Regions from separate parts of the Nocardioides eburneus genome, predicted to be linked through region 1. Evidence: predicted binding sites of a transcription regulator. Region 1 holds the regulator's gene; each other region holds the start of a gene.
What was found. The regulator LexA, encoded in region 1, represses DNA repair genes until DNA is damaged. The targets are predictions, from matches to a motif close to TCGAACANNTGTTCGA.
Positions count from the first base shown of each region.

Region 2: AB3X52_RS14965 (HNH endonuclease signature motif containing protein) is a predicted target of LexA. The motif match lies at 3,522-3,537, and genes of this name have one in related genera.
Region 3: AB3X52_RS10005 (HNH endonuclease signature motif containing protein) is a predicted target of LexA. The motif match lies at 6,843-6,858, and genes of this name have one in related genera.

Region 1 covers NZ_JBFPJR010000042.1:13,086-23,638, reverse strand. The annotation lists gene arsB (ACR3 family arsenite efflux transporter) at 1-227, opposite strand, end outside; gene AB3X52_RS17480 (ArsR/SmtB family transcription factor) at 224-604, opposite strand; gene AB3X52_RS17475 (ArsI/CadI family heavy metal resistance metalloenzyme) at 689-1,156, shown strand; gene AB3X52_RS17470 (vitamin B12-dependent ribonucleotide reductase) at 1,424-4,369, opposite strand; gene nrdR (transcriptional regulator NrdR) at 4,517-5,002, opposite strand; gene AB3X52_RS17460 (hypothetical protein) at 5,422-5,844, shown strand; gene AB3X52_RS17455 (LysM peptidoglycan-binding domain-containing protein) at 5,980-6,318, opposite strand; gene lexA (transcriptional repressor LexA) at 6,578-7,315, shown strand; gene AB3X52_RS17445 (phosphatase PAP2 family protein) at 7,475-8,383, shown strand; gene AB3X52_RS17440 (MXAN_6640 family putative metalloprotease) at 8,428-10,032, shown strand; gene AB3X52_RS17435 (ATP-dependent DNA helicase) at 10,070-10,553, opposite strand, start outside.
Region 2 covers NZ_JBFPJR010000029.1:13,603-24,155, forward strand. The annotation lists gene AB3X52_RS14945 (RCC1 domain-containing protein) at 1-356, shown strand, start outside; gene AB3X52_RS14950 (TasA family protein) at 548-1,267, shown strand; gene AB3X52_RS14955 (hypothetical protein) at 1,351-2,067, shown strand; gene AB3X52_RS14960 (signal peptidase I) at 2,064-3,365, shown strand; gene AB3X52_RS14965 (HNH endonuclease signature motif containing protein) at 3,615-4,871, shown strand; gene AB3X52_RS14970 (universal stress protein) at 5,510-6,385, shown strand; gene AB3X52_RS14975 (cytochrome ubiquinol oxidase subunit I) at 6,478-7,929, shown strand; gene cydB (cytochrome d ubiquinol oxidase subunit II) at 7,943-9,007, shown strand; gene cydD (thiol reductant ABC exporter subunit CydD) at 9,027-10,553, shown strand, end outside.
Region 3 covers NZ_JBFPJR010000014.1:64,734-75,286, forward strand. The annotation lists gene AB3X52_RS09970 (potassium/proton antiporter) at 1-274, opposite strand, end outside; gene AB3X52_RS09975 (aminotransferase class I/II-fold pyridoxal phosphate-dependent enzyme) at 335-1,552, shown strand; gene AB3X52_RS09980 (hypothetical protein) at 1,645-2,007, shown strand; gene AB3X52_RS09985 (ESX secretion-associated protein EspG) at 2,004-2,888, shown strand; gene AB3X52_RS09990 (hypothetical protein) at 2,885-4,192, shown strand; gene AB3X52_RS09995 (MerR family transcriptional regulator) at 4,180-5,238, opposite strand; gene AB3X52_RS10000 (GNAT family N-acetyltransferase) at 5,272-5,823, opposite strand; gene AB3X52_RS10005 (HNH endonuclease signature motif containing protein) at 5,843-6,781, opposite strand; gene AB3X52_RS10010 (spermidine synthase) at 6,987-8,486, shown strand; gene AB3X52_RS10015 (chloride channel protein) at 8,612-9,934, shown strand; gene AB3X52_RS10020 (VWA domain-containing protein) at 9,958-10,553, opposite strand, start outside.

The sequences.
Region 1 (10,553 bases):
ACCGGGTACATCATCACGAGCAGGCCGATGGCGATGGGCAGTGAGACCGACCCGACCTCGACCTTCGCCAGCGCGTCGTCGAGGCCGGGGATGGCACGGCCGAGGAGGAGTCCGAGGCCCATGGCGGCGATGATCCACACCGGCAGGAAGCGGTCGAGGGTTGAGAGGCGCTGCAGGACCGGGGCCTCGGCCGAGGCTTCGACGGTCTCGTGGACGGTGTCGCTCATCGGCATTCCGCGCTCGGGGTGACGGCGTCGCCAACGATGCCGGCCCCGAACAGGTTCGCGACCGCCGCCAGGGCCTCCGGGCTGACTCGGTAGTAGACCCAGGTGCCGCGCTTTGACCGGTCGAGCAGTCCAACCTCGTGGAGCACCTTGAGGTGGTGGCTGATGGTGGGCTGGGACAGGTCGAAGGCGTCGTTGAGGTCGCACACGCACGCTTCGCGGTTCTCATGGGCGGCGACCAACGACATGAGCCGGAGCCGCACCGGGTCGGCGAGTGCCTTGAGGAGCGGCGCGATGCCCTCGGCTGTCTCCTGCGAGAGCGGGGTGGACATCAGTGGTGAGCAGCAGGCGACGGTCTGCACCGGAGTCAGTTCAATCATCGACACGCATCTATGTTGACAGACATCTATGTCCGCGACAACGTCGCATATCGAGATCCATCAATAAGTGCCCGGAGGCTTCCGATGTCTCGCATCCAACTCGCCCTCAACGTCGAGAACCTCGACGAGTCCATCGCGTTCTACTCGACCCTGTTCGGAACAACGCCCGCGAAGGTGAGGCCCGGCTACGCCAACTTCGCCGTCGCCGAGCCGCCGCTGAAGTTGGTCCTCATCGAGAACCCCGGACAGGGCGGCAGCATCAATCACCTCGGCGTCGAGGTCGCCGACACCGACACCGTCGACGCCGAGCAGACCCGCCTGCATGAAGCCGGGTTCGCCTCCGTCGACGAGCGCGACACCGTCTGCTGCTACGCCAAGCAGGACAAGTTCTGGGTCGAGAACTCCCCCAACGGCGAGCGCTGGGAGGTCTACACCGTCCTCGCCGACAGCCCCACCTTCAACGCCACCAGCGAGACCGGTGCCGGCTGCTGCAGCACCGACGCCAACACCGTCCAGGACCTGCCCCAACCCGCCGCCACCGCCTGCTGCTGAGGTTCTGCTGAGCCCGATGGTGCTGCGCGGCGACCTGGGTGCTCGGACACCGTCAGCCCCCACCGTCCGCGCAGCACTACCCGACCTCTTGACTAGCGCGAAGCGGCGAACGCCCCGCACCGACTCTCTCGGTGCGGGGCGTTCGCCGCCTTCAGGCCAATTTCAGCGCGCGCGCCGATGCCGAATCGTGCGACCGCGTCATGCCAATCTCACGAGAACTGGCTGCCGATTCGTGCGCATCCGCCGCCAATTCTGCGAGGTTCGGCATCAGCTGCAGCCGCTGGTGGAGCCGCAGCCCTCGCAGACGTAGCAGGAGCCGGCGGGCCGCATCTTGGTGCCGCAGGTGAAGCAGAGCGGGCTGTCGACCGCCATGCCGCTGATCTGCTCCAGCAGCTCGGCCGTGGTGTGGGCGACCTTCGGCGCTTCGGCTGCCTCGGCCTTCGGCTCGGCCGGAGCCTCGACGACCTCGGCCTCGACCGGTTCGGCGGCCTTCGCCTCCGCGGCCTCGGCCTTGGGCGCCGGAGCGGGGGCCTCGACGAGTTCGGCCGCGGTGGTGCCGTCCTGCTCGAGCGGCTCGTAGGAACCGGTCTCGAGGTAGCGCTGACGCTCCTCGGCGGAGTAGATGCCGAGAGCGGCCCGCGACTCGAACGGCAGGTAGTCGAGCGCCAGGCGGCGGAAGACGTAGTCGAGGATCGACTGGCTCATCCGCACGTCCGGGTCGTCGGTGAGACCGGCGGGCTCGAAACGCTGGTTGGTGTACTTCGAGACGTAGGTCTCCAGCGGGACGCCGTACTGCAGTCCGATCGAGATCGCGATCGAGAAGGCGTCCATGACGCCGGCCAGGGTCGAGCCCTGCTTGCCGAGCTTGAGGAAGATCTCGCCGAGCGAACCGTCCTCGTGGGCACCGGAGGTCATGTAGCCCTCCGCGCCACCGACCGTGAAGGACGTGGTCCGGGAGACGCGGGACTTGGGCAGACGCTTGCGGGTCGGCGCGTAGACGACCTTCTCCACGACCTTCTCGACGACCTCGGCCGGGGCGGCCGCGGTCGAGGCGTCAGCCGAGACGTTGGCGTCCTTGCCCTTGTTGTCACCCTTGCCGTCGGAGAGCGGCTGACCCACCTTGCAGTTGTCGCGGTAGATCGCGGTCGCCTTGAGGCCGAGCTTCCAGGACTCCATGTAGACGTCCTCGATCTCCTCCACGGTCGCCGACTCCGGCAGGTTGACCGTCTTGGAGATCGCACCGGACAGGAATGGCTGGGTGGCCGCCATCATCCGCACGTGGCCCATCGGCTTGAGCGCGCGGACGCCCATCGCGGTGTCGAAGACCTCGTAGTGCTCGGGCTTGAGGCCCGGGGCGTCGACGACGTGGCCGTTCTCGGCGATGTAGTCGACGATCGCCTCGATCTGCTCGGGCTGGTAGCCCAGCTTCTTGAGCGCACGCGGGATGGTCTGGTTGACGATCTGCAGCGAACCGCCCCCGACGAGCTTCTTGAACTTCACCAGCGAGAAGTCCGGCTCGATGCCGGTGGTGTCGCAGTCCATCATGAAGCCGATCGTCCCGGTCGGGGCGAGCAGCGAGGCCTGCGCGTTGCGGAAGCCGTTGTCCTTGCCGAGCTCGACGACCTGGGCCCAGGCCTTCGTCGCCGCCTCGAGCACGTTGCGGTCCACCGGGTTGATGGAGCGGACGGCGTCGTTCGCCGCCTGGTGCTTGCGCATCACGCGCTGGTGGGCCTCGGCATTGCGCTTGTAGCCGTTGTAAGGACCGACAACCCCGGCGAGCTCGGCGGAGCGCTTGTAGCCGGCGCCGGTCATCAGCGATGTGATCGCCGCCGCCATGGTGCGGCCGCCCTCGCTGTCGTACCCCAGGCCCATCGCCATCAGCAGCGCGCCGAGGTTGGCGTAGCCGATGCCGAGCTGGCGGTAGTCGCGGGTGGTCTGCCCGATCGCCTCCGTCGGGAAGTCGGCGAAGCAGATGGAGATGTCCATCGCGGTGAAGACCAGCTCGCAGGCCTGCTGGAAGCGGACGGCGTCGAAGGTGTCGTCGTCCTTGAGGAACTTCAGCAGGTTGAGGGAGGCAAGGTTGCAGGAGGAGTTGTCGAGCGACATGTACTCCGAGCACGGGTTGGAACCGGTGATCCGCCCGGTCTCGGGGTTGGTGTGCCAGTCGTTGATGGTGTCGTCGTACTGCAGACCCGGGTCCGCGCACTCCCACGCGGCGACGGCGATCTTGTGGAACAGCTCGCGCGCGTCGACCTCCTCGATCACCTCTCCGGTCATGCGGGCGCGCAGGCCGAAGCTCTTCCCCTCCTCGACCGCACGCATGAACTCGTCGGTGACGCGGACGGAGTTGTTGGCGTTCTGGTATTGAACCGAGGCGATGTCGCGACCGCCGAGGTCCATGTCGAAGCCGGCGTCCCGCAGCGCGCGGATCTTGTCCTCCTCGCGCGCCTTGGTCTCGATGAACTCCTCGATGTCGGGGTGGTCGACGTCGAGGACGACCATCTTCGCCGCCCGGCGCGTCGCGCCGCCCGACTTGATGGTGCCGGCCGAGGCGTCGGCGCCGCGCATGAACGACACCGGGCCGGAGGCCGTACCACCGCTGGAGAGGAGCTCCTTGCTCGAGCGGATGCGCGAGAGGTTGAGCCCCGCGCCGGAGCCGCCCTTGAAGATGAAGCCCTCCTCCTTGTACCAGTTCAGGATGGAGTCCATCGAGTCGTCGACCGACAGGATGAAGCAGGCGCTGACCTGCTGCGGGGACTGGGTGCCGACGTTGAACCAGACCGGGGAGTTGAACGCGAAGTACTGGTGGACGAGCAGCCAGGTCAGCTCCTCCTCGAAGACCTTGGCGTCGGCGTCGCTGGCGAAGTAGCCATACTCGCGGCCAGCCTTGGTGTAGGTCTTCACCACGCGGTCGACGATGTCCTTGAGGCTCGTCTCGCGCTGTGGGGTGCCGAGGGCACCGCGGAAGTACTTCGTGGTGACGATCGTCGAGGCGTTGACCGACCAGAAGTCGGGGAACTCGACCCCGCGCTGCTCGAAGACGGTCTCACCGGTCTTCCAGTTGGTCTGGACGACGTCCCGACGCTCCCAGGTGATCTCGTCGTAGGGGTGCACACCCTCGGTGCTGAACACCCGCTCGATCTTGAGCCCACCCCCGGCCAGACCCTCGCCCTTGGCGGGCTGAGTGTCTGCGCCGCTCACCGTCTCGGTCATTGACTTCCCCTTGTCCTGTCCTGGATCGGTTGCCGACTTGAATTGAGGCTTGAAACTAAGGCCCGCTGAAACGTGCCTGCCGCTGGGAAAGAGGTTGGTGAGCCCGGGCAGGCTCGCTTCCCCACGGCCTGCCCGGGCAGTCTGTGATCAGCCGCTGACGGCTGACTCGGTCACGCCCGCGCGCAACGCGCGCTCCGTGCGCAGCATGGCGATCTCGGCGACGAAGTCGTCGGCCGACTCGAACGCGCGGTAGACGCTCGCGAAGCGAAGGTAGGCCACCTCGTCGAGCTCGCGCAGAGGGGCAAGGATAGCCATCCCCACCTCGTGGCTGGGCACCTCGGCATAGCCCGCACTCCGGAGCGTGTCCTCGACGGCCTGCCCCAGACACGCGAGCTGGTCCTCGGTCACCGGGCGGCCCTTGCAGGCCTTCCGCGCGCCGGAGACGGCCTTCTCGCGGCTGAACGGCTCGGTCGCACCCGAGCGCTTCAGCACCGTCAACTGCATGAGCTCGACGGTGGAGAACCGCTTGTCGCACCCCTGGCAGACACGCCGGCGACGGATGGACCCGCCGTCCTCCGCAACGCGGGAGTCGAGGACCTTCGTGTCGTTGTGCCGGCAGTACGGACAGTGCATCTCGATCCCCCTCCTTGACGTCACGGCGCCGGAAATGCCATTCCCGACTGTGGATGGAACGGCATGAGCTGTGGACAACCAGCAGTTGCCTGTGCGCAACCCCGCATCCCTTGTGGAACTAGATGTGGAGAACTACACCGGTGTAACTACTAGATGTAGTGGCTACCGTACGCCGGGCCCGGCGCGGTTCGCAAGAGGGCGTCGACCTCCTCGGCGTGTCGCGCAGGCCGGCCCGGCGTGTCGCGCTCGCGAACGTCGTTCGATGCCCTCTTCGCCCGCTCTGGCCAAGACCGACGACCGTCCGTTCGGCACGACTGTGGACGACGCCGCGGCGCGCCATCGTCCGGAGAACGGCCGCGCTCCGCAGCCGACTCGTGCCGCTTGCACACTCCGCCCCGGGGATCAGCGAGAATGTCGCCGTGGCATCGAGGGGCAGGTCCGCAGGCAAGCGCGCAGGGGCACGACGGGGACCCCGCCAGAGGCATGGGCTCGACCGTCGCGTCCTGCTCCTTGCGGGCGCCATCACCATCGCGATCATCGCGTGGGGCTATCTGGTCTACGCCGCCATCGACTTCGGTGGCGACGCCCGCGACGGCGAGGGCCGCGCCTGGGCCTTCCTCGCCCTCGCCGCCGTCGGCGCCGTCGCCTGCCTCTTCGCCGGTCTCATGCTGCTCGCTCGCCTGGGTCGAGCACTCGGGCTGACCTCCGGCCCAGCGCCCGCATCGCTCCCGCCCGAGACACGGCCATCCGACCCTACGGCGGCCATGCAACCCCAGCCCGCACCCGATGACGACCCCGGGACGCCCGCGCCGACGACTGCACGCCGGCACCGCGCCGACTGACACTCCCCGACGAACGAGGGGTGGGACCGCGCCTCCCGGCGGAGCCCCACCCCTCGTCTTCCCCGTGCCGCCGCCAGCCGGGGTCGAATCGGCTGGCGGCGGTCTACGTCCCGGCGAGCGCCAGCGCCCACCGGGTCAGTTCGGGATCCGGAGGGTCTGGCCGGCGATGAGCATCCCGGAGTCAAGGCCGTTGAGGTCCTTGATCGTCTGCTCCATCGAGCGGATGTCGCCGCCGTCAGCGGCATCGGAGGCGAGGTCCCACAGCGTGTCACCGGTGCCGACCACGACCGTGCGGGTCGAGACGCCCACACCCTTCTCCTGCGAGGCGCCCGAAATGCTCGCCCCGACGAAGCCGACCGCCATCACGGCCAGGAGCGTCACCACGAACACGACCACACGCCCGCGACGGGTGAGCCGCACCGTGGAGCGGCGCGGGGCGGCGTACGGAACGTGGGCGAGGCTGAGGGTGCTCATCGGAAGCTCCTGGGGAAGTCGGGTCCGCTGGGGCGGTTCGACGCGATGTCTACCGGCGGCCACCGACAGTTCTCATCGACCGCTGCTGCGCGGCGACCGCGGGGCCGTTCGACCAGACATTCGATCGAACACATGAGCGAGACTAGATCACCTGTTCGAACAGAAGCAAGGCCTTGCCGAAAAAGCGTTCGAACGGTGGAGGTCGACACGCTTCGAACAGATGTTTGAACTCGCCCGGCCGGCGGTCTACCGTTGAGGCATGACGAAGCCCAAGTCGACCCGAGAGTCGCCGAACGGCGTGCGCGAGCTCCCCGACGGTCCGCCGGACGCCACGGGTCTCACCCCCCGCCAGCAGCGGATCCTGGCCCATCTGCGCGACTGCATCGAGAAGCGTGGATATCCGCCGAGCATGCGGGAGATCGGCTCGGCGGTCGGGCTGACCAGCACCAGCAGCGTCGCCCACCAACTGAAGGTCCTCGAGCAGAAGGGGTTCATCAAGCGCGATCCCCACCGTCCCCGGGCGCTCGAGGTCTTCCTGCCGGAGGTGCTCGCGGCGCGCAAGGCGATCTCCGCGGCCGAGGAGACCCCGTTCGACGAGACGGGCGTCGGAGACTCCCGTCCCGACGCGGCCTACGTCCCGATCGTCGGACGCATCGCGGCCGGCGGGCCGATCCTCGCCGAGCAGCAGGTCGAGGACGTCTTCCCCCTGCCCAAGCAGCTCGTGGGCGACGGGACGCTCTACCTCCTCCACGTCTCGGGCGACTCCATGGTCGACGCGGCGATCTGCGACGGCGACTACGTCGTCGTCCGGCAGCAGCCGACCGCTGAGAACGGCGAGATCGTCGCCGCGATGATCGACGGCGAGGCGACGGTGAAGACCTTCCAGCGCAAGGGCGGCCAGGTCTGGCTGCTCCCCCACAACCCGGCCTACGAGCCGATCGACGGGACCCATGCCACGATCCTCGGCAAGGTCACGGCGGTGCTGCGGAGCCTCTGACGCCCGGTGGCCGGGCTTGTCGCGCCGGTCCCGACGTCCACGTCGGGGCCGGCGCGCGCCCGATCTGAGGCTCCGTACCCCACGAGGGGTATTCCCCGAGTCGGCCGCTGCTCCTCATTGGCTAGGGTGATCCGGATCGACGGAACTTGCGGGGGCAGCGTGCACGACGAGGGCATCACGAGCGGCGACATCGCCGGTCGGTCCGTCGCCGACACCGGGTCGGCGGTGCCAGGCATCACGGTTCAGCCGTCGGTGGAGCACGGCGTCCTGCCGCGCACCCTGTGGCAGCGCCTCGCCGGCGTGCGCGCGGGCATCCGCGAGCTCATCTTCGTCACCGTGCTCTACATCGCCTACACGTCCTCGCGACTGCTCGCGAGCAACAACATGGCGGAGGCCAAGAGTCGGGCCCGGCAAATCCTCAGCATCGAGCGCGCCGTCGACCTCGACTGGGAGCACGGACTCAACCAGTTCTTCGTCCACCACGACCTGATCGGGCTGCTGGGCTGCTACTGGTACTCCACCGCCCACTACATCCTGACCCTCGTCGTGCTCGTCTGGCTCTACGCCCGTGGCCGGCACCGCTATCTGCCGGCACGGCGCGCGCTGGTCGTCGGCACCGTCCTGGCGCTCGCGCTCTACCTCATGCTCCCGACGGCGCCTCCGCGCTTCTTCCCCCACCTCTACGACGACGTGCTCCTGCTCCACTCCGACCAGGGCTGGTGGGGGGCCGACGCGTCGGCGCCGAAGGGGATGGGTCATCTCACCAACGAGCTGGCGGCGTTCCCCTCGCTGCACTGCGGCTGGTCGCTCTGGGTCGCGATCGTCGTCTGGCGCAACGTCCGGAGCTGGGTCGTCCGCCTGCTCGCCGGTCTCTCCGCCGCGGCGACCGCGATCGTCGTGGTCGGCACCGGCAACCACTGGACGCTCGACGTGATCGTGGGATGGATGGTGGTCATCGCGGGTGTCGTGAGTGTCTCGGCGTTCAGCCAGCGGCCTATAGTGCTGGAGGCCGCATCTGCGGACGAGGACCACTCGAAGGGCCGCCGAGTCGGCGAACCGTCGCGGTAGGCGTCCGGATCCGGCCCGACCTGTCGTCGACTGTTTGGTACTCGATGCCTTCCTCTCGCTTCCCCGCCCTGTCCGCCCTCGCCCGCACCACCCTCCTCGCCGTGATCGTCTCGGCCGGCGTGGCCGTCACCGTGCCGGCGTACGCCGGACCCGCGGGCGCCCCGGGCTCAGGGAGCTCGAGCTCGCCCTCCGTGATCGCGGGGCTGACGCTCACCGAGCGGACCACCACCCTCGCCGCGCGCCGGGCGCTCGACCAGGCGGCCGACGTCCTCGCGCCGAAGTCCGCACGCCGGGCGAAGCAGACGCTCGTGCACGGGCGCGACGCGACGATGGCGCTGGCGAACCTCTACGTCCACCGCGACCAGATGTCGGCGAGCGACCAGTCGACGGCGTCGCGCATGCTCGCGCGCCCCACGCCGGGGAAGCGGCTCTGTAGCACCAAGGTGCCGATCTGCATCCACTGGCTGACCAGCGGTGACGACAAGTCCTCCTGGGCCTGGGTCAAGCAGGTCCGCAGCGTGATGGAGAACGTCTACGCGCGCTACCACAAGGCGGGCTACCGCCGGCCGGTCGGCGACGGCGCCGTCGGCGGCAAGAAGAACTACGTCGACATCTACCTGCGCGACGTCTTCGACCAGGGCTACTACGGCTACTGCGCCCCGGACGGGAAGCCGGCGAACGCACCGCAGGGCTCGACGACCGCCAAGGCCTACTGCGTGCTCGACAACGACTACGCCCACCGGCAGTACCCGGAGAACACCCCGCTCCAGAACCTCCAGGTGACCGCTGCCCACGAGTTCTTCCACGCGATCCAGTTCGGGTACGACGCCGGTGAGGACCTCTGGCTCATGGAGGGCACCGCCGTCTGGGCCGAGGACGAGATCTACAGCGCGGTCAACGACAACCTGCAGTACCTCCCCTACGGCCAACTCCGGCGTCCGCGCACCCCGCTCGACAAGCAGACCACATACGGCGTCTACGGCAACTGGATCTTCTTCCGCTACCTCTCTGAGCGGATGCCCCGGAAGGTCGGCGGGATGCCGCTGATCCTGCGCCAGATCTGGCAGCACGCGGACAGCACCAAGGGCAAGAAGAAGAACGACTACTCCATCCAGGCCGTCGCCGACGCGGTCGCCGACCGCGGCAAGCTCTTCCGCACCCTTTATCTCCAGTTCGCCGAGGCCAACCACCACCCCTGGCGGGCCTACCGCGAGGGCCGGGCCAACAAGTACCCGATCGCGCCGATCACGAAGTCGGTGACGATCCGCCCGGCCTCCTCCAGCGCGAACGGGGCCTACACCCTGCAGCACCTCACCTCGGCCTCCACCCGGTTCGTGTCCCACAACGTCCCGGCGGGGCGGAAGCTCCGTGTCCAGGTCCACCTGACGCGTCCGGGCATGCAGGCCGCGATCGTGACGGTCTACCTCAAGTCCGGCGCGCTGAAGAAGTACCCGGTCAAGGTCAACGGCCGCGGGAACGGCAGCGTGGCGGTGCCGTTCGCGACGAAGACCGTGCAGAAGGCCGAGCTCACGCTCGCCAGCGCCGCCCGCTCCTACACCTGCTGGAAGGGCACCGGCATGTCCTGCCACGGCAAGCCGAAGTACGACGCTCTGCGCGACACCTGGAAGGGCACGCTCGTCAAGGGCTGAGCCCGACGCTGGTACGACGGCGGCCCGGTGCCCCCGATCAGGGGCGCTGAGCCGCCGTCGTCCGTCCGGCATCCGCCTTCGCCGCCGCCGCGAGCCGCGCGAGCGCCTGACGGGCGACACCACCGTCCGTGGTCGCCCACATCGGCGGCAGGCTGGCCTTGAGGAACCCGCCGTAGCGCGCGGTCGCGAGCCGCGGGTCGAGGACGGCCACCACGCCGCGGTCGCTGGTGGTGCGGATCAGGCGGCCGGCGCCCTGCGCGAGCAGCAGCGCCGCGTGGGTCGCGGCGACCTGCATGAAGCCGTTGCCGCCGGCCTTGTCGGCGGCCTTCTGGCGCGCCGACATCAGGGGGTCGTCGGGCCGCGGGAACGGGATCCGGTCGATGAGCACGAGCTGGCACGTGTCACCCGGCACGTCGAGCCCCTGCCACAGGCTCAGCGTCCCGAACAGCACCGTGTGGGGGTCGCCGACGAACTGCGCCGCGAGCTCGGGCAGCTGGGCGTCGCCCTGGGCGAGCGTCGTC
Region 2 (10,553 bases), on a different contig from region 1:
ATCCAAGCCCGAGCGCGACGGATGACGAGCTCACGGACGAGAGTCCGCCGCCCTCGGCCGCTGCCGAACCTGGGACCGACGCCGGGCCCGCGGATACCGGCTCCGCGGATACGGGATCGACGGACGCGGACGCGTCGCAGGACGACCAGGCCGAGGCGGACCAGACGGAGTCCGACGAGGCGGCGGCCCAGGCCGGGGGAGCGGCCGAGGAAGAACAGGCGCAGACGGACACGGGGGAGACCGGCAAGCAGGACGCGCCGACCTCGCCTGCGTCGCTCAGCGCCTCGGTCGCCCCGCGACCGGAGGACGGCTCGGAGGCAGCGCCGGTCCCCGTCGTACCGACTCCGTCGTCGTGACCAGCTGCCAGGCACCGAAGCCCACCGTCCGCGGTACGTAGCCGCGGGCGGTGGCTACGTAGAGGGGCCGGAGCGCCCCGCAAGGCCTCCGAGGCGGGCTGATCCTGAGGGTGCGGGAGGCCCCGGGAGGGCGGCCCGGGGGAAGCAAGCGCCGACCCACACGAGTCACACGCAAAGGAGCGATGAGAACGATGACTCGGCAAGAGGAAGACCGTCGCAAGAGCCGCAAGGGCTGGATCGGACTCGGCGCCATCGCCGTCGCCGGTGCGCTCGTGGTCGGGCTCGGCTACGCGTACTTCAGCGACACGATCGCGGGCGAGGGTACGGCTACTGCCGGCACGCTGGACATCACCGGCGAGCTCACGGTCTACCAGAACGGCGTCGCGGACGCCGACGGCACGATCGAGAACTTCAACCCCGGCGACGTCCTGACGATCTCCGGGGACATCGCCAACGAGGGCAACAAGGAGGCCTGGATCCGGACGCTGGTGAGCGGGACGGCCGACGAGGGCATCGCCCCCTACCTCTACGTGTACGCCGGCGAGACGGTGCCGACGCAGACGACTCTGCTCGGCACGGAAACCGATGCGCTGACGGGCGTGGACGGATACATCGGCGACGCTGACGATCTCGCCGACGGTATCGCCGATCCGGCGCTGGTCATCGCCGGCACCGGGAGCGCGGCGGAGACCACCGAGGCCACCACCACCGAGACCGGTGAGTACTCCTCGAACGTCGTCATCTACTTCGACAAGGCAGCGACCAATGAGGCCCAGGACCAGGATCTCAGCGTCACCGTCGACGTCCAGGCGATCCAGTACAAGAACAACACGACGCTCGGGAACGTGAACTGGGACAGCGTCGTCGACACGGCGTTCTCGCTTCCCGCTGACGACGGCGACACCGCGTAGTTCCACGCCCCCGGCGGCCACGGCCTCCCCGTGACCGCCGGGACCCCAACAGCAGAACCCTTCTCCTTCCTAGGCAGGCAGCGATGAGGAACCAGAACCGGATAGCGGTCCTGAGCCTCGTCGCTGTCCTGCTTTCCATGCTGGCCACGGTGCTGGCGCTCGGCGTCGGCGTCGAACCCGCGCATGGTGCCGATGGCTCCGCCGAGCGATCAGCGGTGCTGGTCATCGATGACAACCGGGCCGCGGTGGAGGGGGTCGTCTTCGACGCCCGCAACGTCCACCCCGGCTATCGCCGCAGCTTCGACATCACGGTCCGGAACGACGCGAACGGCGTGGCGACGCTGACCTTCGCCGGCTTCGGGTTCACCGGACGCAACGCGGAGGACCTGCGCGAGACCGCCACCGTCACCCTGACTCACGAGGGCGAGCTCCTCGGCACCGGCGGTGCGGGTTCTCAGCGACTCAACGGCGCAACGGTCGTGATCGGTGCCGGCCGCACCACGCGCCTCACCGCCACGCTGGCGCTCGACAGGAGCGTCGGCAACGAGGCCCAGGGCCAGCGCCTGCACGTGGTCTTCAAGTTCCAGGTGACGGGCGGGACCGCGCCGATCGAGGGAGGCGTGGCGCCCGACGGGCAGCCGTTGACCGGCCCGGCGAGCGTCACCACGCTGCCGCCGACCGGGGAATCGCTGGACGGCTTCCACCTGCTGGTGGCCGCCACGCTGGCGACGCTCGCCGCCATGCTGGGATGCCTCGCGTTCGCCGCGCTGCGACCGCGCCGCGACGAGGACCAGCAGTGAACGGCGTACGCGCCCTGCGGGCGCTCTGGCGGCTGGTTACCTGGCTGCTGCTCGGAGCCTGCCTGGCATGCCTGGCCAGCGCCGTCTGGTGGGTCAGCGTCGGGAAGCACGACGACGGGGCCGACATCGCCGGTTATCGGCCCTACGTGGTGGCCTCCGGATCGATGGCGCCAGCCTTCGAGGTCGACTCGTTCGTCCTCACCCACGACCGGCCCTTCGACGAGGTACGCAAGGGCGACGTGATCGCCTTCCGGGCCGGTGGGATCGGCGGGCGCACCGCGCTGCACCGGGTGACGCACGTGGAGCACGCCGACGGGCGGGTCGCCTGGGTGACCGTCAAGGGCGACAACAACACGCACCCCGACGGCGTGCCGGTGACCCGGAAGGAGTACCTCGGCACCGCGGTCCTGCACACCAACGCCACCGCAGTGGTCATGCAGCAGCTGCACGCGCCGCACGGGGTCCTCCGCGTCGTGGTCGTGCCGCTCGCCGTCGTGGTCCTCGTCTGGGTCGGCGGCCGACTCCTGCTCTCCGGGCGGCGTACCGTCGTCGGGCGCAGCGCGGTCGTCCTCGCGCTCACGCTCGGCCTGCTGGCCTCGGCTACGGCGTCGTACGCGATCTATCTCGACCGAAAGCAAGACTTCGTGACGACGACGCTCGACGGCGTCGCGACCCGCTACGAGACAACGGCGGCCAGCAGCCGGCTGACGCTCGAGTCGACCAGCGTCAACGGCACCATCGACATCCCTCGGATCGAGGTGCACTCACCGATCATCGAGTACGTCGCCGCCAGCTCGCTCAACCTCGCCATCACCCACTACGCAGGCCCGGCGCTCAACCAGCCCGACAACGTCGTCCTCGCCGGACACCACGCGTGGGGCAACCTCTACTTCACTCGGATCGACCGGCTCCGGGCCGGCGACGTCATCTGGGTCACCGACTCGGCGCGCCGCCGCGTGAAGTATCTCGTCACCGGTCACCGCCAGGTGACGCCGGACGACACCTCCGTGCTCCGCCAGCCGAAGGACGGCAAGCGCCACCTCACGCTCATCTCCTGCACCTACGACCTGCGCAACCGTTACATCGTCGATGCGGTTGCGGCCAAGGACCTCGCCGCGGACCAGGCGCCCGCGACGCGCGCGGTCAGCCCGGTCGACGTCGCCGAGGCATCGATCTGGCCGGACTACTCGCTGCCGGCCGCGGTCGGGCTCGGGATGCTCGGGCTGGGTGGCGGTGCTGCCTACCTGGCCGCGCGGGGTGTGCGGCGCACTCACTCGCGGGGTGCTTCCGGCGACTGACTGTCTCGTTGGCTTCCAGCGTGTCTGGCTTGGTCGACGAGTTGGCGTGTTCGGCTTGGGTGCCATTCGGGTGGCTTGCGGACTTCCGGCCTTGGTCCGCCTTGCGTCGGGTGCACTTTCCCGTGTCTGGGTTTTTGGCATGCGGTTTCCACAGGGTCGAATCTTTGCTCGGAAACTGTCGGTGGTCGGGTCTAGTGTCGCTGGTGTGAGGAGCTAGTCCCGTGTACGCCGCCGAGGGGGTGCCCGCTCGTGACCGAGGAGTCGACCACGCCGCTGCTGCTGGCCTGCGTCCAGGTCGCCCGCGACGCCATGGGGAAGGCAGCGGTCGCGGAGCCGGTGTTCTTGAGTGCCGCGCAGAAGCAGGTGGTGCTGCGGGAGCTGGCCGCGCTCGAGGCCCAGGTCGCCGCCGCGCGGTTGCGGGTGCTGGCCGTCGCGGGCGATGTCGCCGAGGAGGTGGGGGCGCGCGATGTCGGGGACTGGTGCGTCCACGAGCTCCAGGTCGATGGGCGCGACGCCCGCGCCGACCTGAACCTGGCCCGCGGACTCGAGCAGCGCTGGGAACACGTCGCCGCCGCGCTGGCGGAGGGCCGCTGCTCACTGCCGCAGGCACGGGTGATCGCCCGCGCTCTGGACGACCTGCCCGACGACCTCGAGCCCGAGACTCGTGCCGCCGCGGAGACCCATCTGGTCGACCTCGCCGGGCGGTTCACACCCCGCCAGCTGCGCCGGCTGGGGGCACGGATCCTGGCCGTGGTCGACCCCGACCGCGCCGAGGACGAGCTCGGCAAACGCCTCCTCGCCGAGGAGGAACGAGCCGCCCGGAAGACCAGCCTGACGATCAGTGACCTGGGCGACGGCACCTGTCTGCTGCGCGGCCGGGTGCCGCACGCCACCGGGACCCGGCTCAAGACCTACCTGGAGGCGTTCACCCAACCCCGACTCGCCCAACTCACCGAGGAAGGACGGGCGGTGTCCTACGACCGGCTCCTCGGCCAGGCCTTCACCCAGTTCCTCGAACGCATCGATCCCGACCGGCTGCCGCACCACGGCGGCGACGCCACGACCGTGATCGTCACGATCCCGATCGACCAGCTGACCAACGACCTCGGCACGGCCGTGATCGACGCCAACGCCAACGCCGCCGACGGTGAGGGCGGAGACCTGTCGGCTGCCGAAGCTCGCCGACTCGCGTGTTGCGCCGGCATCATCCCCGCCGTCCTCGGCACCCACTCCGAAGTCCTCGACCTGGGCCGCACCACCCGCCTGTTCACCCCCGCCCAACGCAAAGCCCTCCGGATCAAGCACGCCACCTGCGCCGCCGAAGGCTGTTCGATCCCCAACACCTGGACCGACGCCCACCACCTCGACCCCTGGGCACAAGGCGGGAACAGCGACCTACGAAACGCCGTCCTGCTCTGCGGCCACCACCACCGACTCGCCCACAACCCCACGTTCACCACGACCCGCCACCCCGACGGCACCATCAGATTCCACCGCCGGACGTGAGCCGCCGAGTGCGGTGCCGATCCGCGTCTGTCGAGATGCGGCAAGAGTGACGAGCCTGCCGCCGCGAACTGTGACGAAGAAGCGCCGGCCAGCGAGTGAAGCGCCCCGGGTTTCGTGGAGGCTCGGTTAGTTGGTTCCGGCCCCTGCTGGCCCGCACCCGCCGTACGCCGGATCGCCGCGATCACGGTGTCGTTCGCGCTCGGCCACTCCATCACCCTCGCCCTGGGGCGCTCGGCGTGCCCGTGCCCCAGCAGTTCGTCGAGGCAGCGATCGCGGTGAGCAGCCAGGTGGTCGCGGCCCGCACCAGCAGCTCACGGCCGGAGACGCCGAGGCGACGACCGGCGCCTACGACGCAAATGTCGTCATCTACGTCGACGAGGCGTCGACCAACGAGGCGTGAGGCCGCGAGGAGCCCTCGGGGAGACCACCCCGGGGGCTCCTCGGCATTCGAGGTAAGGGCATGGCTCAGCCGGTGTCGGGCTGGGTGTGGTGGGTGCCGGGGTCTCGGATGGTCGTGGTGCCGGGGGTGATGCCCGGCGACACGGCGCGAGCCGCGTGACCGACGAGACGCCCCGCTCGGTCGCCCCGGCAGGGCAGGATGAGAAGAGACGATGACACTCCGAGAAGGGAGCACGGTCATGAGCAGGATCCTGGTTGGCGTCGACGGCTCGACGGCGAGCGACGCGGCGGTGAGGTACGCCGCGGATGTGGCCGCCCGGCACGGCGCCGAGCTCCACGTGGTCCACGTCGTCACGGGCTACTCGTCGCTCGTCCCCACGGCGGTGCAGGGGCTCGAGGAGGCCGGGCAGGCCGTCCTCGCGCAGGCCCTCGACCTGGCGAAAACGCTGGTCGACCCGGGCCAGATCCGCGGCGAGTTGCTCCATGGCCAGCGCCAGGCCGCGCTCCTGGAGGCCGCGAAGGGTGCCGACCTCGTCGTCGTCGGCTTCCAGCCGCACTCCACCCTGGAGCGGCTCGTCACCGGCTCCACCACCACGGCGCTCGCGGCGGGCGCGCACTGTCCGGTGACGATCGTCCCCGACGGCTGGGAGGGCAACGGCCGCGGCCGCGTGGGTGTCGGCATCAAGACGGTCGACACCGCCGGCCCGCTGCTCCGCAAGGCGCTCGGGATCGCCCGGAAGCGGGGTGCCCGGCTGGAGATCATGCACACCTGGCACCTGCCGACGACGGCGTACGACGCCCTCATGCTCCCCGACCAGCTCGACACGGAGGGGTGGACCGACGACATGCGCGCCGCGCTCGCCGAGGTGTGCGACCCGGTCTGTGCGGAGTATCCCGAGGTCGAGACGACCACCCGGGTTCTGGAGCGACACCCGGCCGCCGCGCTCGTGGCGCTGGGGGAGCAGGTCGACCTGCTCGTGCTCGCCCGCCGGGCGCGCCTGTTCCCGCGCGGCCACCTCGGCGGTACGGCGAGGGCGATGCTGCGCGAGGCGCCGTGCCCGATCCTCGTCGTACCGCCGCCGGGGGAGGACGAAGAGCCCGACCCGCTGGTCTAGACCGATCTCGCAATGTGAGCAACCAGTCCTGAGCGGACCCCTGGACGACACCCCGCTTCCGAGGGTTGGGAGGGGCCGGGATAGTGGCTGACGTGGACAGCGTTCTGGACCTCGCCCGGTGGCAGTTCGGCATCACCACCGTCTACCACTTCTTCTTCGTGCCTCTGACGATCGGCCTGTCCGTCCTGGTGGCGGTCATGGAGACGATCTGGCTGCGCACCCGCTCGCAGGAGTGGCTGCGGCTCACCAAGTTCTTCGGCAAGCTCTTCCTGATCAACATCGCGATGGGGGTGGCGACCGGCATCGTGCAGGAGTTCCAGTTCGGCATGAACTGGTCGGACTACTCCCGCTTCGTCGGTGACATCTTCGGCGCGCCGCTCGCCGTGGAGGCGCTGCTCGCGTTCTTCCTCGAGTCGACGTTCCTCGGGCTGTGGATCTTCGGCTGGGACAAGCTGCCCCGGCCGCTGCACGCCGCCTGCATGTGGATCGTCCACCTCGGCACCCTGGCGTCGTCGTGGTTCATCCTCGCGGCCAACTCGTGGATGCAGCACCCGGTCGGCTACCACTTCAACCCGACGACCGGGCGCGCCGAGCTCGACGACTTCGGCGCCGTGATGTTCAACAAGGTGCAGCTCGGTGCCTTCCCGCACGTCATCCTGGCGGCGTACATGACGGGGGCGGCGTTCATCCTCGGCATCAGCGCGGTCCTCTACGTGAAGAAGGCCCGGGACGACCGCCCGATGTATCGCAAGGGCATGCGCCTGGCCGCCGTCGTCATGGTCGTCGCCGGCCTCGGCGTCGGCATCTCCGGCGACGTGCAGGGCAAGATCATGACCGACGTCCAGCCGATGAAGATGGCCGCGGCCGAGGCCCTGTGGACCACCTCCGACACCCACGCGCCGTTCTCGATCCTCACCATCGGCACCCGCGACGGCAAGCACAAGAAGTGGGCACTCGAGGTGCCCGGCGTGCTGTCGTTCCTCGCCACCGGCCACTTCGACGAGCGGGTCCAGGGGATCTACAACCTCCAGAAGCAGTACGAGAAGACGTACGGCGCGAAGCCCGGCACGTCGTACTACTCCGGTGGGGACTACACCCCGATCATCCCGCTGACCTACTGGAGCTTCCGCTGGATGATGGGCCTCGGTGTCGTCGGTGCCCTCGTGGGGCTCGCGCTGCTGTGGCTGACCCGGAAGAACAAGGCACCATCCGGCCGCTGGTTCGCCGTGGTCGCGATCTCGTCGCCGATCATGGTGCTGCTGGGCAACTCGCTCGGCTGGATCTTCACCGAGGCGGGCCGTCAGCCCTGGGTGGTGTTCGGGCTGCTCACCACCGACCAGGCGGTCTCGCCGAGCGTGAGCCCGGCCGAGGTGTGGATCTCGCTGCTCGGCTTCACGCTGCTCTATCTCGTCCTCGCGGTCGTCGAGGTCGGCCTGCTCGTCCGCGTCGTCAAGAAGGGCGCCGACAAGTTCGTCGAGCCGCCCTCGCCGAAGTGGCGCGAGCCCGACGACGACCGCGACAAGCCGCTGACCTTCGCCTACTGAGCCGGAGACCGCCATGGAACTCACCACCTTCTGGTTCTGCCTCATCGCCCTGCTGTGGATGGGCTACTTCGTGCTCGAGGGCTTCGACTTCGGCGTCGGCATGCTGCTCCCGGTCCTCGCGAAGGACGACCGCGAGCGCCGGGTCATGATCAACACGATCGGTCCGGTGTGGGACGGCAACGAGGTCTGGGTCCTCACCGCCGGTGGCGCGACCTTCGCCGCCTTCCCGGAGTGGTACGCCACGCTCTTCTCCGGCTTCTACCTGCCGCTCTTCCTCATCCTCATCGCGCTGATCGTGCGCGGGGTGTCGTTCGAATACCGCCACCAGCGCCCGGGCACCAGTTGGGCCGGCTGGTGGGACCGCTGCGTCATCCTCGGCTCGCTGGTGCCGTCGCTGCTGTGGGGCGTCGCCTTCGCCGACATCGTGTACGGCGTCCCGATCGACGAGGACAAGGAGTTCACCGGCAACCTGCTGACCCTGCTCCACCCGTTCGGCATCCTCGGCGGGCTCGTCACCCTCACGCTCTTCCTCACCCACGGCGCGATGTTCGTCGCGCTCAAGACCGACGGCGACATCCGCCACCGCGCCCGGAAGCTGGCGGTGCGCATCGGCCTGGTGGCCGCCGTGCTCGCCGTCGTGTTCCTCGTCTGGACCCAGGTCCACACCGGGAACGTGGGCAGCGGCGTCCTCTTCCTCGTCGCCGCGGTCGCGCTCGTGGCCGGGTTGGCGGCGGCGTACGCCGGACGCGAGGGCTGGGCCTTCCTCGGCACCTTCCTCACCCTGGCGCTCGCCGTGGCCGGGCTCTTCGTCGCGCTCTTCCCCGACGTCATGCCGTCGACGACGGCGGACGCCTTCTCGCTGACGACGACCAACGCGTCGGCGACCGGCTACACGCTCAAGGTGATGACGATCATCGCGTGCATCTTCGCGCCGTGCGTGATCGCCTACCAGGCCTGGACCTACTGGGTCTTCCGCAAGCGGATCGCCGTGCACCACCTGCCGACCGAGGAGCTGGCGCAGGAGGGCCACAAGGACCAGACCGGCATCGACCCCGACCCCGGTGGCGTGGTCGCCTGAGCGTCGTGACAGCACGCGCATGAGACCCTCCGACCCACGGCTGCGGCGCCAGCTCGCGCCGGCGCGCCGTCCCCTCACGGCCGTCCTCGCGAGCGGCGTCGCGGGCAGCGTCCTCCTCGTCGCCCAGGCGTACGTCGTCACCCGGCTGCTCGTCGCGGCCGTGCACGCCGGGAGTGGTGCCGTCTGGCCGTGGGCCGTCGGAGCCCTCGGCGTCTTCGCCGGTCGTGGCCTGGCGGGCTGGATCGGTGACGTCGCGGCGGCGCGGGCGGCCGGGGTCGTGGGGACCGACCTGCGCCGCCGGGTGGTGTGGGCGGTGCTCGGCGGCGTCCCCGGGCGGTCCTCGGGGGCGCTGGCCGCGTTGGCGACGCGTGGGGTGAGTGCGGCCGAGCCCTATCTCACCCGCTACGTCCCCGCGCTCGTCCTCGCCGGCATCCTGCCGTGCCTGGTCCTGGCCGCGATCGCGGTCCTCGACCCGATGAGCGGCCTCATCGTGCTGGTGACGCTGCCGCTGATCCCGGTCTTCGGCATCCTCGTCGGGCTCGCGACCCGCGACCGCGCCGAGACCCAGTGGCGCGCGATGTCGGCGCTGTCGGGGCACTTCCTCGACGTCGTACGCGGCCTGCCGACGCTCGTCGCCTTCCGCCGCGCCGAGGCGCAGTCCGCGACGATCCGGTCCGTCACCGACCGCTACCGGCGCGCCAGTCTCTCGACCCTGCGGATCGCCTTCGCCTCGTCCGCGATCCTCGAGCTCGTCGCCACCATCTCGGTCGCGCTCGTCGCGGTCACGGTCGGAATCCGGCTCGCCGCGGGCCACCTCTCGCTCCAGACCGCGCTCGTCGTGCTGCTGCTCGCGCCCGAGGCCTACTGGCCGCTGCGCCGGGTCGGCACCGAGTTCCACGCCGCCGCCGAGGGGGTCGCGACGTTCGAGGCGACCGCCGACCTCGGCGAGGAGTCACCCGTTCCCGCCGAGGAGTCGGTCGTTCCCGCCGAGGAGTCGGTCGTTCCCGCCGAGAGATCACCGAGCGTCGAGGTGCGTGACCTGTCGGTCACCTATTCGGGCCGCACCTGGCCCGCGCTGGCGCCGGTGACCGCCGAGATCCCGGCGACCGGGGTCACGGCCGTCGTCGGGCCGTCCGGCTGCGGGAAGTCGACGCTGCTCGCGGTCGTCGCCGGCCTCCTGGAGCCGACGGCGGGTTGGGTACGCCGCCCACGACCCGAGCAGATCGCCTACCTGCCCCAGCGGCCGGTGTTCGTGTCCGGCACGGTCGCGGACAACCTCCGCCTCGCCGCGCCGTCCGCCACCGACCAGGAGCTCTGGGCGGCGCTCGGTGAGGTGGCGCTGGCCTCCCGCGTCGCGGAGTTGCCGCACGGCCTGGCGTCCGACCTCGCCGAGGATGGGCACTCGCTCTCCGCGGGGGAGCGTGCCCGGCTCGCGCTCGCGCGCGTGGTGCTCTCCGACCGGCCGTGGGTCCTCCTCGACGAGCCGACGGCCCACCTCGACCCGCTCACCGAACAGGTCATCGCGGACACGGTCGCCGACCTCGGG
Region 3 (10,553 bases), on a different contig from region 1:
AGGGCATCGACGGCCTGACCTCGCGCCAGTCGGTGGTGATGCCGCCCTCGGCCAGGATGAGCGCAAGCGCGGCGAACCCGAGCGCGTGGGCCATGTTGGCGTCGTCGAAGCGGATGCCGATCGCGGAGTCCCCCAGCGCGACGCCCATCAGCAGGTAGATCAACAGCGACGGCAGGCCCGCCTTCGACGAGAGCCGGACCGCCATGATCGCGAGCAGCGTCACGGCAGCGCCCACCAGCACGAACTCGTCGAGCTGGTGGGCGTCGAAGCTCATGTCACCTCATCAGTCGGGGTGGCGGGGTCGAAGTCTATCGGCGCGGCGTAGGTTGCAGGCATGCATCAGGTGGACCTCGGCGGACGGCTCGGTGTCGCGCAGCGGGCGAACGTGCCGCCGTTCCACGTGATGGACATGATCGCCCGGGCGGCCGAGCGGCAGCGGACGTACGGCGACGCCGTCTCGCTCATGGCCGGCCAGCCGTCCACGGGGGCGCCTCGTGCGGTGACCGACGAGGCCGTCCGGCTGCTGCACAGCGGCGACCCGCTCGGCTACACGCCGGCCACGGGCATCCTTGAGCTGCGCCGGGCGATCGCCGATCACCACCGCGCCTGGCACGGCCTGGACGTCGACCCCGACGAGGTCGTCGTCACGACCGGTGCGAGCGGTGGCTTCCTGGCGGCGTTCCTCGCGGCGTTCGACACCGGCGCGAAGGTGGCGCTGGCCCGGCCGACGTACCCCTGCTATCGCAACGTGCTCGTGGCGCTCGGCTGCGAGGTCGTCGAGATCCCGACCGGCCCGGCGACCCGCTTCCAGCCGAGCGTCGAGCAGGTCGCCGAGCTGCACGAGCGGGTCGGTCTGGCGGGCCTGGTCGTCGCCAGCCCGGCCAACCCGACCGGCACGATGCTGCTCCCGGCGGAGCTCGCCGCGTTGGCGGCGTACTGCGAGGAGGCCGGCATCCAGCTGATCTCCGACGAGATCTACCACGGCATCAGCTACGACACCGCGGCGACCGCGGACGACGTCGACGGCCTGCGCGGGCGCAGCGCGTGGGAGACGAGCCGCGAGGCGGTGGTCTTCGGGAGCTTCAGCAAATACTTCTCCATGACCGGGTGGCGGATCGGTTGGATGCTCGTCCCGCAGCGGCTGCGCCGGGCCGTCGATGTCCTCGTCGGGAACTTCACGATCTGCCCGCCCGCCCTGGCGCAATACGCCGCCGTGCAGGCGTTCACCCCGGCGGCGTACGCCGAGCTCGACGGCCACGTCGCGCGGTACGCCGCCAACCGGCGGCTCCTCCTCGACGGCCTGCGCGACCTCGGCGTCACCGACCTCGCTCCCGCCGATGGCGCGTTCTACGTGTATGCCGACGTGAGCCGCTGGACCGAGGACACGATGGCGTGGTCCCACCGGCTGCTCGACGAGACCGGCGTCGCGGTCGCCCCGGGGATCGACTTCGACACCGTGGAGGGGCACCGCTTCGTGCGGCTCTCCTTCGCCGGCGCGGCCGCGGAGATCACGGCGGCGCTGGACCGGCTCTCGACGGTCCTCGGGCCGTGAGCGACGGCGGTCCAGATCACCTCAGGTTTCCTGGTTTCAGTGTGGGAGCAGCGGGGTAGGGACTCCGCACGGCGTCCGTCCAGAGGAGGAGCATGTACGGCGACACCGACGTGATGCGTCATCGTGTCGACCGGCTGAGGGAGCAGGCCGGCGACATCAGGGCCACCGCCGACGGGTTGGTGGCGCGCGCGGAGAGCGTGGCGTGGTCCGGCCGTGCCGCGGCGGCGATGCGCGTCCGGATCAAGGAGCGGGCGGTGGCGCTCCGCGCCATCGCCGAGCGTCACGAGACGGCCGCTGATGCGCTCGAGAGGCACCTGCTCGACGTGGATCGGACCAAGGAGACGATCGCGGCCGCCCAGAAGCGCGCCGAGGCGTTGCTGGCCGATGGCCGCCTGGCTGGTCGCACGCTGCCCGCCGCCGGGCACAAGGCGTGGCTGGAGGTGGAGCTCGCGTGACGACGATCGACCTCGGGCCCGCCCGGCCGGCGTTGCCCGACGAACCCTGGGCCGGCGCACCTCGCCGGATCGCCCTCACCCTGCCCGAGCTCACCCACGCCTGCTCCGTCCTCGACGCGCCGCTCCCCTTCGAGGTGGTCGCCGCCACCAAGGGCGGGGGGCTCGAGGGCCGGCTCGGTCAGAGTCGCTCGTCGCGGCAGGATGACGCCTTCGCGGCGGCGACGGCTGCGCTGGGTGACCCGGCGGCCTCCCTCACGCGCCGCGGCCTGCTCGACGGCGCCGCCCTCGACGCCGGCCTCGCCGGGGCGTTGGGGCTGCTCGCGGCGCCGGAGGTGGCGATCGACCTCGACGTCACGATCGCCGGGCTCCGTGCGCACGCCTGGCACCGCCGGCGTGGTGACGTGGTGGCGACCCTGGCCACCTCCGACGGTCTGGTCTTCGAGCTGTCGTGGTTCCCGGCCGACGGCTGGTCCGGTGAGCTCGGCCGCACCCCGGCCCTCCCGGAGGACATCTCGCTCACGACCTCGCAGGTCCCTGATCATCTCGAGGTGCCGTTCGGGCTGGCCGACGCCGTCTTCGAGGCGACCCGGGCCGGGCGTGGCGATCTCGTTCCGGTGCTCACCTCCGGCGACGCCACGCTCACGACCGTCCTCACCGCACTCACCAGCGAGTCGCGTGGGCGGCTCCGGGCGATCGTCGCCTCGGTCAGCGATCCCGAGTCGGCGCCGATCGGCGTCGTGTCGTGGACGCTGGTCGGCGACGGATGGCGCGCGCTGCGTCCCGTCGTCCGCGACGGCGAGCCGATGCTGACGGTCACCCGCGTCGAGCCCTCCGACCTCGGCCCCGAGCTCGCTCCCGTCCTCGCGGAGGTGATCCGATGACCACGCCACCGACCCCGCCGTTCGACAAGTACGACGCGATGCTCCGGCTGGCCGACTCCTTCGACGCCGCCGGTGAGCAGGTGCGCTCCTGGGCCAAGCTCGGACCGGAGATCCTCCGCGATCCCGACGTCAGCGACTCCGCGGAGCTCTCCCCCAAGACCTGGGCCGTGGCCGAGGAGGAGATCCTGGCGGCGACCTCGGGCAAGCACGGTCTCCTCAACCGCGGTGTCGAGCTCGACGCGGACGCCTTCGTCGTCCGGGCCACCGTCCTGACCTATCAGTGGATCGACGAGCTGCAGACCGCGGCTTACAAGAGCCTCGGCGCCGTCGCCGGCCGCGCGATCGGCTACCTCGCTCCCGAGGTCGAGCTCGGCGGGTCGCTCGTGTCCGCCGGCCTCATCGAGACCGATGCCCTCGACCGTGACGGGGTCACGGCCTACCTCGGCGAGCTCGCCGAGGAGCATCCCGAGCTCATGGACCACATCGCGTCCGGTGGCGGACTCCTGGAGTCCCTGCAGCTGCGCTCGCTGCTCACCACCGGGCTGCCGCAGGGCGAGGACGCCGCGCTCGCTGCCGCCGGTGGGCTGCGGGCGGCCTCGGTCGAGCCCTTCGCCGCCGACATCGGCTTCGCGGTCCGCGACATCGCGGGCGAGCTCGTCAGCGACCCGGCCCCGACGTCCGACGCCTCTCCGGCCGCCCCGGCCGCCCCCTCCCCGGCCGACGATGCGCTCGCCGTGCCTCGCTCCCTCGAGGAGCTCATGACGACCCTCGAGGGCGTCACGTCCGCCGTGTCGGTCCATCCGACCGCGTCGGGACGCTACATCGCCTACCTCCCCGGGCCCCATGCCCACGGCGCCGAGCGTCGGCTGCGCCTCGTGTCGGGCGACGTCAGCTCGTACGCCGCCGAGGCGGCCCGCACCATCGAGAAGGCCGTCACCCCGGGGGCCCACGTCATGCTGGTCGGCGCCGCGGCCGGTGGTGCCACGGCGGCCGCGCTCGCGGCCGAGCCGCCGGCGTCGTACAACATCGACCAGGTGGTGACCGTGGGCGCTCCGTCTGCCGCGGCGCCCCGGGTGCCGGAGTCGACCCGCGTGCTCTCGCTCGAGGACCGCGCCGACCCGGTCGCCCTGCTCGGCGGCCTGATCAACGCGGGGTCCTCCCATCGCCTGACGGTCGTCTACGACGGCACCGCGGCGCGTGACGAGAGCCCGTATGTCCTGGGCGCGCGGGCGGCCGACTCCGCGCCGCACCCCGAGCTGCGGGCGGAGCTCGACCGGATCCGCGAGCTCGGCTACCTCGCCTGAGCCTCGCTGAGGTCGGCCACCACGACGCTGTGGTTGTCGGGAGCACCGGCGCTCTCGACGGCCGCGGCCAGGGCGTCGGCGACCTGCTGCGCCGTCGCCTCGGCCATCAGCAGCGTGCGGAACGGGTCAGCCCCCAGGACGGCGTGGACGCCGTCGGTGGTGAGCACGAGCCGGTCGCCGGACCGCAGGTCGACAAGCGCCTCGTCGGCGACGACCTCGACACCGTCCTCCGCCGCGTCCTCCGCCCCGGCACCGCCGCCGAGCCCGCGGTTGAGCAGGCTGCGGTGCGGGTGTGACCGCGCCTCGTCCTCGGTGAGCTCACCGGCCTCGAGCAGTGCGGCGACCATGGTGTGGTCACGGGTCAGCACGGTGGCCTGACCGTCCCGGACGAGATGCACCCGGCCGTCACCCACGTGCGTGAGCCGCGCGGTCGTGCCGTCCAGGCGTACGGCGGTCAGCGTCGTCCCGGAGGCCGGTCCGGCGCTCGACGCGACCGCGCGCGCCGCTGGGAAGCCACCGGTGGCGAAGGCGTCGAGCGCCGCGCCGGCGAGGTCGTCCCGGTCCCCGAAGCCGTCGGCGACGGCGAGGATCTCCGGCGTTGCGAGGACGGCGTCCTGCTGGCTGCGCCGGCCACCCTGCCGGTGGCTGACGCCGATCGCCGCGGCGAGGGTCGTGGTGGTGCTGGGCATGCTGGTCTCCTTCCCGAGCCGTGCCAGCAGGTCGCTGACGACCTGCCGACGCGACGCGGTGTCGGCTTCGACCTGCCGCCAGTAGGACTCGAGCTCCTCCGCTGCGCGCGCCGGCGGCAGGCCGATGACGGTCTGGATCCGCGCGAGTGGCATGCCGACGAGCCGCAACGACGCCACCAGCCGAGCCGCCTCGAGCTGACGGGGCGCATACCAGCGGTAGCCGGTGAACGCATCGACCCGCGTGGGGCGGAGCAGCCCCAGGTCGTCGTACAACCTCAGCGCCTTGGGCGTGAGCCCGGAGGCGCGTGCGAAGTCGCCGATGGCCATCAGCTCGCCGGGGCGTGGATCGTCGGTCATGCGCTCACACTCGGGTCTGCCGCCGGGGGAAGGTCAAGCCTGGGCCTCTCGCCGCGTCGGATCGTTCTCGCGCTCGAGCGCACGGTCGGCGTACGCCACCCGGAGCCGCCCGTCGTTCGGGGTCGGCCGCACACCGTGATCGATGAGACCCGCACGCTCAGCGACGCGTCGTGACGGCACATTGTGGGCGTCGATCCAGGCGATCACTGCGCTGTTCGGGTCGGCGGCGCGGGCCGCGTCGAGGGCGGCGCGGACCAGCTCTGTGGCATAGCCGTGACCCTGTGCGTCGGGCGCCAGCCGGTAGTTGAGGTTCCAGCTGCAAGCCTCGTGGCGCTGGACGCCGCCCGACCCGATCACGGCGCCGGTCGCCCGCAGCCTGACCGTCCAGTAGCTGAGTCCTGCGCTCCAGCGCTCGGCGGCCACGGTGGCGTAACGGCGGGTCTGCTCGATGTCGATATGGCGGCCGGGCGGGTCGTACCACCAGGTGCGCTCGTCGCAGAAGATCGGGAAGAGCTCTTCGGTGTCGTCCAGGGACATGGCCGACAGGTCGAGTCGCTCCGTGATGACGTGGCGAGCATCGGGCACCCGCTGACCCTACGACGCGTCAGCCGGTGTCGGCGGTGGTGATGGTGGTGGTGCCGCCGCCGTGGTGTCGGAGGTAGTGCGCTCCGTGGGGTGAGCGCCAGAGGTATTCGCCGGGGTGGATCTGGGTGTAGCTCCAAGCGTCGTGGGTCTTGGCGCGGTGATGCCCGCGGCACAGGGGCGCGAGGTTCTCGGTGCTCGTCTGGCCCCCGGCGTCGAAGGCCGTGATGTGGTCCAGATCGAGCCGCCCGGTGGGGATCGCGGGCTTCTCGCAGCCGGGGAACGCGCAGACCCCGGCGATCAGGTAGGCCTGCTCGCGCTGCCGGGCCGAGGGCGCGTAGCCGTCGTGGGTCAGGGACTGGTTGAGGTCGATGACGGTGACCGGCTTGACCACCGTGCCCGGGGTGGTGGCCCACGCCTCGACCCGCTCCAGCGGCACCACGGTCTGCAGGTTGTCCACCGCGACCAGCCCGGTGCCCTCCCCGGGAGACAGGTGGCAGTACAGGTGCACCACCCGCGCGACCCCGCCGGCCTGGCCGGCGGTGTAGTGCCGCGCCAGGACGCCGAGCGCCTGGGCGCGGCGCTGATCCAGGGTGAGGTTCGACGCCTGCTGGTCCTCGAGGAGGCCGTGGGCGATGGCGGCGACCGCGGATTCGAGGTCGAGGGCGTCGGCCGGATCCAGGGTGGCCTCCAGGTAGGCGTGCCCGGCCATGGTGTCCACGCCGATGCCCGGGTCGGGCCGGGTGGTGAGGGTGACGTGGTGACCCTGGGCGGCTTCGGCATCGGCCAGGGCGCTCAGGTCGGGGGCGAACCGGGCGCCAGCCTCGGCCACCAGCCGGTCCAGCCGGGCATAGCCGAACCGCTCCGCACGCGGGGCGACCGCCACGTCGACGAACGCGGCCGCGTCGGGGCACAACGCCTTGGTGCGCTGCGCGACCAGCCTCGCCTTCCAGGCCGGCACCTCACCGGCCAGCACCCTGGCCCTGGGCCATGGCCCGATCCTACGCCCATCGTCAGCTTTTGTGAACAGGTGTTCGACGCCTTGTGGAGGGAGTTCGCACCGGCCACGGCCCCGGCGTAACGGCGCCCGAAACCCGAGCCCGCGCTTTCGGTCCAAGACCCGCACCGCCCAGCGCGACAGCCACCCCACGGATAGGTTCACGAGCATGAGGCTGCGAGGACGCGCGCTGGAGCTCCTGGTCTTCACCGTGGGCGCCGGGACGCTGGGGGCCGAGATCGCCGCGGCCCGGCTGCTGGCGCCCTGGTTCGGGGCCAGCACCATCGTGTGGGCGAACACGATCGCGATCGTGCTGGTGGCGCTCTCGGTGGGCTACTCGCTCGGCGGGAGGCTGGCCGACCGCAACCCGAACCCGGCCGGACTGGCGCGGATCGTGCTGGTCGCCTCGGCGCTCCTCGCCGTCGTGCCGTTCGTGAGCGGACCGTTCCTGCGGCAGGCCGTGCGCGCCGTCGACCAGCTGAGCGCGGCCACCTTCGTCGGATCGCTCGTCGGGGTGGGCGTCCTGCTCGCGATCCCGCTCCTCCTGCTGGGCATGGCGTCGCCGTACGCCGTCCGGCTGCGGGTCAACGCCGTCGCCGACGCTGGTCGTACGGCGGGCCGGCTCTACGCGATCTCCACCGTCGGCTCGCTGGTCGGGACGTTCCTGGCGGCGCTGCTGCTCATCCCCGTCGTCGGCACTCGCCGGACGTTCCTGATCTTCGCGGCCGCCATGGCTCTGGCCGCGCTGCCGCACCTCTCCCGACGCTGGGCGGTCGCGGCCGTCGTACCCCTGGTGATCCTCGGCCTCCTCGCGCTCCCGACCGGCACGGTCAAGGCCGCCGGCGGCGACGAGCAGGTGATCTGGGAGGGCGAGACGGACTACCAGTACGCCCGCGTCGTCGAAGAGCCCGACGGCACCCGCTTCCTCGAGCTCAACGAGGGCCACGCCGTGCACTCCGTCTATCGCCCCGGCCAGTGGCTGACGGGCAACTACTGGGACGAGATGCTCGCGATGGCGTACGCCGGCGCCCGGATGCCCCGCTCCGTCGCGATCCTCGGCAGTGCCGCCGGGACGACGGCGCGGCAGCTGGGCCACTACCTGCCGGAGACCCGCGTGGATGCCGTCGAGATCGACGGCGCGCTCACCGACGTCGGTCGCCGGCTCTTCGACCTGCGCGGCTCGCGCCTCCACACCCACACCGCCGATGCCCGGCCCTGGCTGGAGACCACCGACCGGAAGTTCGACGTGATCATGGTCGACGCCTACCGACAGCCCTACATCCCGTTCTATCTGACCACGCGGGAGTTCTTCGCGCTCGCGAAGGCCCACCTGACGCCCGGCGGCGTCCTCGTGGTCAACTCCGCGCATCCGGAGCGGTCGGACACCCTCGAGAAGGTGCTGACCGCCACGATGGCGACCGCCTTCGGCTCCGATCATGTCTGGCGCGACCCGTCGGAGCCGACCAACTCCGTGCTCGTCGGCAGCACCGGCCCGGCGCCCGCCGACCGGCTCCGCGCCGCCGTCCCGCGGATCCCGCACGACCTCGGTGAGGTGGTCGGCGCGACCGCGGACCGTCTCGAGCCGGGGCTGCGAGGCGGCCGGGTCTACACCGATGACGTGGCGCCGGTGGAGTGGCTCGTCGACCTGAGCCTCGCCGACGCCGCCTGAGAGGGCCGACGCTGAGAGGGCCGACGCTGAGGGAGCCGATCCTGAGGCGGTCGATCCTGAGGCGAGTCGATATCCTCCTGCCGTGTTGATGGCCGCGTCGGGATGGGTGGATCGTGGTCGTCAGGGTGGTTGAGGGCGCGGATCGGCCGAGCGCGGGAACCCTCCGGCTGGTCGTCGTCGCGTCGATCGCCGGCGCCGCGACGGGGGTCGTGGCCTCGACGTTCGGCCTGCTGCTCGAGCATGCCGCGAGCCTCCGCGGAGACCTCATCGGGTGGGCGCACGACCGGTCCGTGCTGGGCTTCGCCGTACTCCTCCTCGTGGTGGCCGCCACGACGACGGCGGCCGCGCTCATGGTCCACCGGATGGAGCCCCATGCCGAAGGCAGCGGGATCCCTCGGGTCGAGGCGATCGTGGAGGGCCGGGCCGATCCCGGCCGGGCCCGCATCCTTCCGGTGAAGTACGTCGGCGGGCTGCTCGCGATCGGCGGAGGACTGGCCCTCGGGCGCGAGGGGCCGTCGGTGCAGATGGGCGGGGTCGTCGCCTCCGTGTGCGCCCGTGTCACCCGGCTCGGTCGCGACGACCTCCGCATGGTGGTCGCGGGCGGCGCGGCCGCCGGTCTTGCGACGGCCTTCAACGCGCCGATCGCCGGTGGCGTCTTCGTCCTCGAGGAGCTCTTCAAGCGGTTCGACCCGCGCGCATCGCTGGCGACGCTCGCCGCGTCGGGCTCCGGCTTCGCCGCCACTCACCTGCTCCACGCCGACGACCTCGTCTTCACCATGCCGACGCTGCCTGCCCCGTCGCTGTCGCAGGCGCCGCTGGTGGTCATGGTCGCGCTGCTCTGCGGAGTGCTCGGCGTCGCCTACAACCGCGCCGTGATGGCCGGGCTGCGGTTCGTCGACACGACTCGCGTCCCGGTGGTCGTCCGTTCGCTCGCCATCGGGGCCGCGGTCGGGCTGCTCGCCTGGCTCGCCCCGGGCTGGGTGGGGAGCGGCGACAACCTGACCCAGGACGCGCTCCTCGGTCACGGGGCCGTCGCGACCGTCGTCCTGATGCTGGCGGTGCGCTTCGCCCTCGGCGTCGTCTCCTACGCCGCGAACACGCCAGGCGGGCTGTTCGCTCCCATGCTCGTGCTCGGCACCGAGAGCGGTCTCCTGGTCGGGCTGGTCGCGGCGAAGGTGACGACGCTGGCGCCGGGGATGGCCGCAGCCCTCGCCCTGACCGGGCTCGCCGCGTTCTTCACCGCCAGCGTCCAGGCGCCGGTCACCGGACTCATCCTCGCCACCGAGATGACCGGCTCGGTCACCTGGCTTCCGCCGATGCTCGGCGCGGTCGCGCTCGCGATGCTGCTCGCCCGGCTCCTCGGGGGCATCCCGATCTACGACGCGCTCACGGCGCGGTCGGCCCACAACGCGCGGGTCAACCTCGAGGACAAGGGCCTCGTGGCCTGAGCGCGCGGCCTCGGGCTCGCCGCCTACGCGATGTCGTGCACGAACTCCGAGAGCTGGGTGAGGTTGCGACACTCCACCATCGGCACGAGCGCGCCATAGCGCGCGGCCTCGGAGTCGCCGGTGTCCCACTGCCGGCGCGCCTCGGGGTTGAGCCACCAGGCGTGCCGCGACGCGTCGACCATGCGGCGGAGCGCGTCGAGCCGGAGGTCGGAGTAGTTGTTGCGTGCGTCGCCGAGGATCAGCAACGACGAGCGCGGGGTCAACGCGTCGGCGTACTCCTCGGCGAACGTCGCGAAGGCGCGACCATAGTTCGTCCGGCCGAAGAGTGCGGCGTGCTCGGACGCCTGCACCAGCCGCGTCATGGTGTCCGCGAGGTCGCCGCCCGGGCGGAAGTACGGCGTGACCTCATGGACCGTGTCCACGAACGTGAACGCCCGCACCTTGCTGAACACCTCCTGCAGCGCGAAGACGAGGAGCAGCGTGAAGGAGGCGAAGTTGGCGACCGAGCCGGACACGTCGCACAGCACGACCAGCTCGGTGCGGTGGGGCCGCCGCGGCTTGTGGCGCGTCTCGAGCGGGACCCCGCCGGAGGCGATCGAGGAGCGGATCGTACGGCGCA